One region of the Paenibacillus sp. BIHB 4019 genome, then DNA from elsewhere that is predicted to be linked to it. Evidence: predicted binding sites of a transcription regulator. Region 1 holds the regulator's gene; the other holds the start of a gene.
The links. The regulator NrdR, encoded in region 1, represses ribonucleotide reductase genes. The targets are predictions, from matches to a motif close to AACACNATATATNGTGTT.

Region 1 (3,638 bases):
TATTAGTGGAGCTTGGAGCGCTGCTGGTGGATGCCGATCAGGTAGCAAGGGAAGTTGTTTTGCCAGGGGAGCCCGCTCTAGCGGCGGTCGCCTCTGCGTTTGGACAAGCTGTGTTACATAAAGACGGTACACTTGATCGGGCAGCGCTCGGCCAAATCGTATTCAATAATAAAGAGCAGCTGGGGCAGCTTGAAGCGATTTTGCATCCGGCGATTCGCTCTACGATGCAGCAGCGAATGGCTGACTATGAACGGCAGCATCCAGGCAAGCTGGTCGTTGCTGATATTCCGCTGCTGTATGAGACGGAGCAGGAGCATTTATATGAAGGCGTGCTTGTTGTGTATGTGCCAGAGCATATCCAGTTGGAGCGCCTGATGGCGCGCAACAACGTTGATGAGCAGGAAGCAAGGCGGCGCATGGGGCTGCAACTGAGCATGGAAGAGAAGAAGCGCAGAGCTAATTGGGTTATCGACAACAGTGGAACGCTGGCGCAGACGAGGGAGCAGGTTCAGGCGTTTTGGCAGAGCAAGGGTCATACATGCTGAGGGCCAAGAGAAGAAAGGTCGCTCGAAGAAGGCTGTTTTTGCTATTATTTATTATCATAGTTGTCATTATTGTCGCTCAGCCCGCATGGATGCTCAAGAAGCTCTATCCTATTGATTATAAGGCCGATATTCGGGCAAGTGCCATTAGCTATCAGGTAGATCCCCATTTGGTGGCGGCCATTATTAAAGCGGAGACGAATTTCCAGACGGGCAAAGTTTCGAAGAAAGGCGCGCTCGGACTGATGCAAATTATGCCGACCACCGCCAAATGGATTGTCGAGAAGGCAGGCTTCGAGCAGGTGACCGAGGAGACGCTGCGCAATCGCGCTGATGTGAGCATCGAGCTGGGGGTATGGTATCTGGCTTCGCTGCACAAACAATTTGATGAAAATAATATCGTTGTCATTGCTGCCTACAATGCAGGACCAGGTAAAGTCCGGCAATGGCTCGATTCGGGGGAATGGGACGGCACGTTCGATGATGCCGCTAAAATTCCATATAAAGAAACACGCGATTATGTACAAAAGGTCGTGAAGTATTATAATAAGTACAAAGACTTGTACCCGGAACTGGAACCGTAAACAGGAAGAAGCTTTGGCTGCCCGTCACTTCAGGACTTAAGCAGCCAAAGCTGTCTGTTATTACAAGAGCTATTTATTAATGGGAGCCCCCTGCAAGGGATTGCTCAGCGATTTGTACCAGACGGCGGGTAATGTACCCTCCGATGGAACCAGCGTCCTTTGTAGCCATGTTACCGTAGTAACCGTCTTGTGGAATCGCGATTCCAAGCTCTTGAGCAACCTCGAATTTCATTTGGTCGAGTGCTGCTGTCGCTTGTGGTACAACCAGTTGGTTGCTGCTGCGGTTTGCGCTCATGTGTGTTCACCTCCTCGCGGTTGGTAAAAGTATTATGTGCGAAAATCCGAACTTCATTACAGGAATTGTTTGGTAATTTTTAGGGATAGCTTAGAAGGGAGGAAAAGAGAATGAAATGTCCATATTGCGACTACTCCGGAACGAAGGTGCTGGACTCGCGCCCCGCTAACGAGAACAAGTCCATTCGCCGCCGCCGGGAATGTGAGAAATGCAAAAGCCGCTTCACGACGTTCGAGATGATTGAGGAAACGCCGCTCGTTGTCATCAAGAAGGATGGCAGCCGTGAAGAGTTCAGCCGTGATAAAATTTTGCGTGGTTTAATCCGTGCTTGCGAGAAGCGCCCCGTGCCCGCTGAAAGGCTGGAGGTTGTCGTTTCTGAGGTAGAGAAGGAGCTGCGCACAACTGCACACGCTGAGGTGGAGAGCCGTGTCATTGGCGAGCTGGTGATGGGGCAGCTGTATCCAGTAGATGAAGTAGCTTATGTCCGTTTTGCCTCTGTGTATCGGCAGTTCAAGGACATCGATATGTTCATGAAGGAGCTTAGCAGCCTGCTGTCGAAGGACAGCTCGCCGAATGGAATGAAGGATTAAATCAGATGCTGCCTTCGGAAGCTGCGGCATGAATAGATTGGAGAAAACAGCGCCGCTCCAGGCGTTGTTTTTTTGTTTTTTGCGTTAGAACGCCTTAAACAATAATAAGATTGAATATTAAATCATTTAAATATTCATTGTTGAAAGGGAGGTTTTTTGTATGTCATTCAAAATTAGGCTGGCGGAAAAGAAGGATATCAGCAGCTTGACCGATTTAATGCACGACTATATCGTAGGCTTTTATCAAAATCCTTGGCCGGGCACACCAGAAATTCATCAATTAATGGAGCAGCTGCTGGAAAAGCAGGGCGGTATCCAGTTTGTCGTAGAGAAGGAGCAGCAGCTGATTGGCTTTGCTACTTTATATTTTACAATTAGTACAATGAAGTCAGCGCAGATTACGCTCATGAATGACTTTTTTCTGCTGGAGCCGTATCGGGATACGGAAGTGGAGGAAGAACTATTTTTGACATGCAGAACGTACACACAGGAGCAAGGCTTTGCTCATATGTTCTGGATAACAGCTCCGCAAAATAAGCGGGCTCAACAATTTTTCGCTAAAATGGATGCGGTTCAAGGCAGCTGGGTGAACTATACAATTGTCTAGAAAGCCTGATAAATCGCATTAGTATCCTTCAAGTAACTACACCACTTTCAAGTGCGTACTTCCTCAAATGTCGGAAAGGGGCTAGACTAAAACCTGTAGCAAGGTTAACAATTTCCAACATTTGATGAAGGAGTGTGCGTATACATGGAATTGCAATTGGCGCTTGATTTGGTGAACATTGAGGAAGCAAAGGTTTTGGTCAAAGAGGTTGAGTCGTTTATCGATATCGTTGAAATCGGAACACCTATCGTTATCAATGAAGGTCTGCATGCGGTAAAAGCGATTAAAGAAGCTTTCCCTAACCTTAAAGTATTGGCCGATCTGAAAATTATGGACGCTGGCGGCTATGAAGTGATGAAAGCTTCCGAAGCGGGTGCAGACATCATTACCGTTCTTGGTGTTTCCGACGACTCCACCATCAGAGGTGCAGTTGAAGAAGCTCGCAAGCAGGGCAATAAAATTATGGTCGATATGATTAATGTGAAAAATATTGAAGCCCGTGCAGCGGAAATTGATGCGCTTGGGGTAGACTATATTTGTGTCCATTCCGGCTATGATCACCAAGCTGAAGGCAAAAACTCCTTCGAAGAGCTGGCGGCGATCAAGCGTGTTGTAAAACAAGCAAAAACCGCAATCGCAGGCGGCATCAAAATCGATACGCTGCAAGAGGTTATTTCGGCAAAGCCTGATCTGGTTATCGTAGGCGGCGGTATTACGGGCGTTGAAAATAAATCCGCAACTGCATCGCAAATGCAGCAGTGGATCAAACAGGCCTAAAGCTGATGCGTATGAGTCAGCTTGCAGGAGAAATCGTACAGGAGCTGGAGCGGCTGACGCAGCTCATTCCGGATGAAGCCGCAGGCGAGCTGGCTGATGCAATTATGCGCGCGCCGCGTGTTTTCGTCTCAGGCGCTGGACGCTCGGGCCTGATGGGCAAAGCTTTTGCGATGCGGCTCGTGCATATGGGCTTTGACGCTTATGTGGCTGGCGAGACAGTGACGCGTGCACTCGGCAAAGACG
Region 2 (3,638 bases), 2.3 Mb from region 1:
CCGTCTGCCCGAGGGCCGTCATTTGTGACACTATTTGCGCGCTTGCCTGAAGCTCAGGGCCTTGCTGCACCTCTTCGCGAATTTGCGTAATCGAGGAGGCGAGATCGCTGATTTTCTCGCGCAGCTCCGTTTCACTGCCGCCTGATTCAAGCAGCATGCGGGCAAGCTGCTGCTCCAGCGAGCCATCCTTTTTCTCAAAACGCTCCAAAATATGATCCAGCTCGCCAATAACAAGCTCAAACATATTAATTTTTTCATGCAGCAAATGCACAATATGCTCTTCTATCGTCCCGAGGGTGCATAGGTTGTAAATTTTGACATCCTCGGTTTGTCCGAGCCGGTGGACGCGGCCAATCCGCTGCTCTACGCGCATCGGGTTCCACGGCAGATCGAAGTTGATCATATGGTGGCAAAACTGCAAGTTGATGCCTTCGCCGCCCGCCTCTGTTGCAATCAATACTTGGGCCCGCCCGCGGAACAAGTCCATCATCCAATCCTTTTTGCCGCGGTTCATCCCGCCCCTGTAAGGGACGGCAATCATGTCGTGAGAACGGAAATATTGCAGCAAATACTCCTGCGTAGCCCGATACTCGGTGAAAATAATGACTTTATCATTCATGCCTTTAACGAGCTCAAGCGCCTTCTCCGCCTTCGTATTGGCTTCAATTTTTTTGATAAACTCGACGAGCTCCCATATTTTTGCGCGGACGGGCGAATCCTCAGCCGTCTTTTTGAACATATTGACGAGAGTCAGGAAGACAGCGTCGCGGCTGCTGCAAACTTCGCGCTGGAGCGTAACCAGCGACAGCATGCTGCTCAGGTCGGGGCCGCTCTCATCGTAGCGTTCATGCACGAAGGCAGTCACGGCGTCGTAAAGCGCCTGCTCGTCAGCTGACAGCTGCAGCGGAATATTTTTCACAAAACGTTTCGTAAAAGAAATGCCGCCGTCGCCGCGGCGATTGCGGATCATAATGCTGGACAGTGCCGTTTGCAGCTGCTCCTCGTTTTTGGGAAGACGCTTGTCCACGACAAAGTTGGCGGCGAACTCGCTTTGGCGGCCGAGCTGGCCGGGCTTGAGCAGAGTGATCAAATTGTACAGCTCGTCCAAATTGTTTTGCACCGGCGTTGCGGTGAGCAGCAGGCAATATTTTTTGCGCAGTTCGGTGACGAACTGGTAGTTGGTCGTTTTTTTATTTTTGAGCTTATGCGCCTCGTCGATGATGACCATATCGTAGTCAGTGCCGAGAATGACGTCGCGATGCGGATCGCGTTTAGCTGTATCCATCGAAGCGACGACGACGTCATAATGCCACGTATGGGCTTTTTTCTGGGCAACGGCGGAAATGCCGAATTTCTGATTCAGCTCGCGCACCCATTGCAGCACAAGCGAGGCTGGCACCAGAATGAGCGTACGGCGCACGAGCCCGCGGACGATGTATTCCTTCAGCACGAGTCCAGCTTCGATCGTTTTGCCGAGTCCCACCTCATCAGCGAGAATGGCGCGTCCGCCCATTTCATGCAGCACCTTGCGCGCGGTCGAGATTTGATGGGGCATCGGCTCAAGCATCGGCAGGCTGCGCAAGCATTGCAGCTGCTCGAAGCTTTCAATTCGCTTCGCTTGCTCCGCCTCCATCGATAGCTGATATAAGGTCCAGTCGTCCCATGGCCCGTTTTTGGCGATACGGTTTTGCAGCTCGTCAAAGGTCGAACGGTCATATTGCAAATCTACGAGCGGATGAAGCTTGCGGGTGACGAGAGCAGCATCTGGAGCGGCGGAAGATCCGTGTAGCGGTTGTTTATTATCTAAAGACAAGGGAGCAGCTCCTTTCATCGTTTAAGCCAATCATCATCGTCCAATCGAACAAAATGAGTAGGTTGAAATCTTTGTTTCTAGTATGGCCCTTTCATCGCCTATTCATAAGAAAGGGCCAAAAAAAGCGTGAGGACAAGCAAAGGAAAGCGCAGGCTTTGGTCAACGGGAAAATTGGGCGTTTTTGGCTGGAAACGAAGGAGAAACACAATATGTAGTATGTTATAATGATAATTAGACACAATATATCGGATTTAGCCTAGAGTGGGACACCGTGTTAGGAGGCAAATAGGCGGGTTTTTGCAAATGCGAGGAGAGGCGGCGTTACTTATGGAGAAGAAACAAACCTTGAATGAAAATAGGAGAGGCAGCGGCAGGCTGGAGGGGCTCAGCGAGAAAATTTTTCTCGATCGTTATGCCTGGAAAAATGCTGATTCCAGCAGCGCAAAGCCTGGCGATATCGTGCTGGTGCTGACAAAAGATGATCCAAAGTTTCCGACGAAGGAAGTCGGAGAGATCGTTGCCCGTGAGGGGGACCAGGTGGAGGTGCAGCTCCGAAACGGTGAGCGTATAACGGCGGCGGTTGAGAAGCTGACGCTGACCATTGAGCAGACTCCGGACGAAATGTGGGATCGTCTGGCGAAGGCGGTGGCCGGAGTCGAAGGCAGCGAGCAGAAGCAGGCGGAATGGACGGAGCGTTTTCGCTATATTTTGGATGACTGGAAGCTCGTGCCGGGCGGCAGAATTGCAGCGGGAGCAGGTGCAAGCGAGGAGTTGACGCTGTTTAACTGTTATGTGCTGCCTTCTCCGGCAGACAGCCGCGGCGGCATCATGCAGACGTTGACGGAAATGACGGAAATTATGGCGCGCGGGGGCGGCGTTGGCATTAATTTATCGTCGCTTCGTCCGCGCCGCGCCATTGTCGCAGGAGTTAATGGCGCCTCTAGCGGAGCGGTATCATGGGGCGGGCTGTTCAGCTATACGACGGGGTTGATTGAGCAGGGCGGCAGCCGCCGCGGCGCCTTAATGCTGATGATCAACGACTGGCATCCCGATGTGCTGGATTTTATTACTGTCAAGCAGACGATGGGCCAGGTGACGAACGCGAATTTATCTGTATGCGTCAGCAACGCTTTTATGAAAGCCGTAAAGGAAGATTTAGAGTGGGAGCTCGTATTCCCCGATACGAAGGATGCACAGTACAACGAGCTTTGGACTGGAGATATGGACGCTTGGCGGGCACTCGGCAAAAAGGTGATTTTGTACAAAACAGTCCGCGCCCGCGAAATCTGGCACATGATTATTGAATCAGCGTGGAAGTCGGCAGAGCCCGGCGTCGTTTTTATGGAATATTATAATCAGATGTCGAATAGTTGGTATTTCAATCGGATTACTAGTACTAATCCATGTGGCGAACAGGGCCTGCCCGGCTGGGGCGTCTGCAATCTTTCAGCGGTCAATCTGTCGCGTTTCTATAATGAGCAGCAGCATGATGTCGACTGGGAGGAGCTGGCGAAGGTGACGCGTTGGTCGGTACGTTTCCTCGATAACGTCATTGACACCACACCGTATCATTTTCCTGAAAATGAAGCGAACCAGAAGCGCGAGCGCCGCGTCGGGCTCGGCACGATGGGGCTTGCGGAGCTGCTAATTAAGCTGCAAATCCGTTATGGCAGCGCAGAATCGCTCGATTTTCTCGATAAGCTGTACGGGTTTATGGCCCGCGAGGCGTATCTCGCTTCTACGGAAATTGCGGCGGAGAAAGGCGCTTTTGCAGCCTTTGAGGCAGATAAATTTTTGCAAAGCGGCTTTATGCGAAGCTTGACGT

Region 2: a site for NrdR is predicted at 2,015-2,032, ahead of BBD42_RS28985 (adenosylcobalamin-dependent ribonucleoside-diphosphate reductase). Genes of this name have one in related genera too.

Annotation. Positions count from the first base shown of each region.
Region 1 is NZ_CP016808.1:4,389,836-4,393,473, forward strand. It holds gene coaE (dephospho-CoA kinase) at 1-545, shown strand, start outside; gene BBD42_RS19025 (lytic transglycosylase domain-containing protein) at 584-1,126, shown strand; gene BBD42_RS19030 (alpha/beta-type small acid-soluble spore protein) at 1,203-1,421, opposite strand; gene nrdR (transcriptional regulator NrdR) at 1,532-2,011, shown strand; gene BBD42_RS19040 (GNAT family N-acetyltransferase) at 2,172-2,618, shown strand; gene hxlA (3-hexulose-6-phosphate synthase) at 2,763-3,395, shown strand; gene hxlB (6-phospho-3-hexuloisomerase) at 3,401-3,638, shown strand, end outside.
Region 2 is NZ_CP016808.1:6,679,327-6,682,964, reverse strand. It holds gene BBD42_RS28990 (DEAD/DEAH box helicase) at 1-1,723, opposite strand, end outside; gene BBD42_RS28985 (adenosylcobalamin-dependent ribonucleoside-diphosphate reductase) at 2,141-3,638, shown strand, end outside.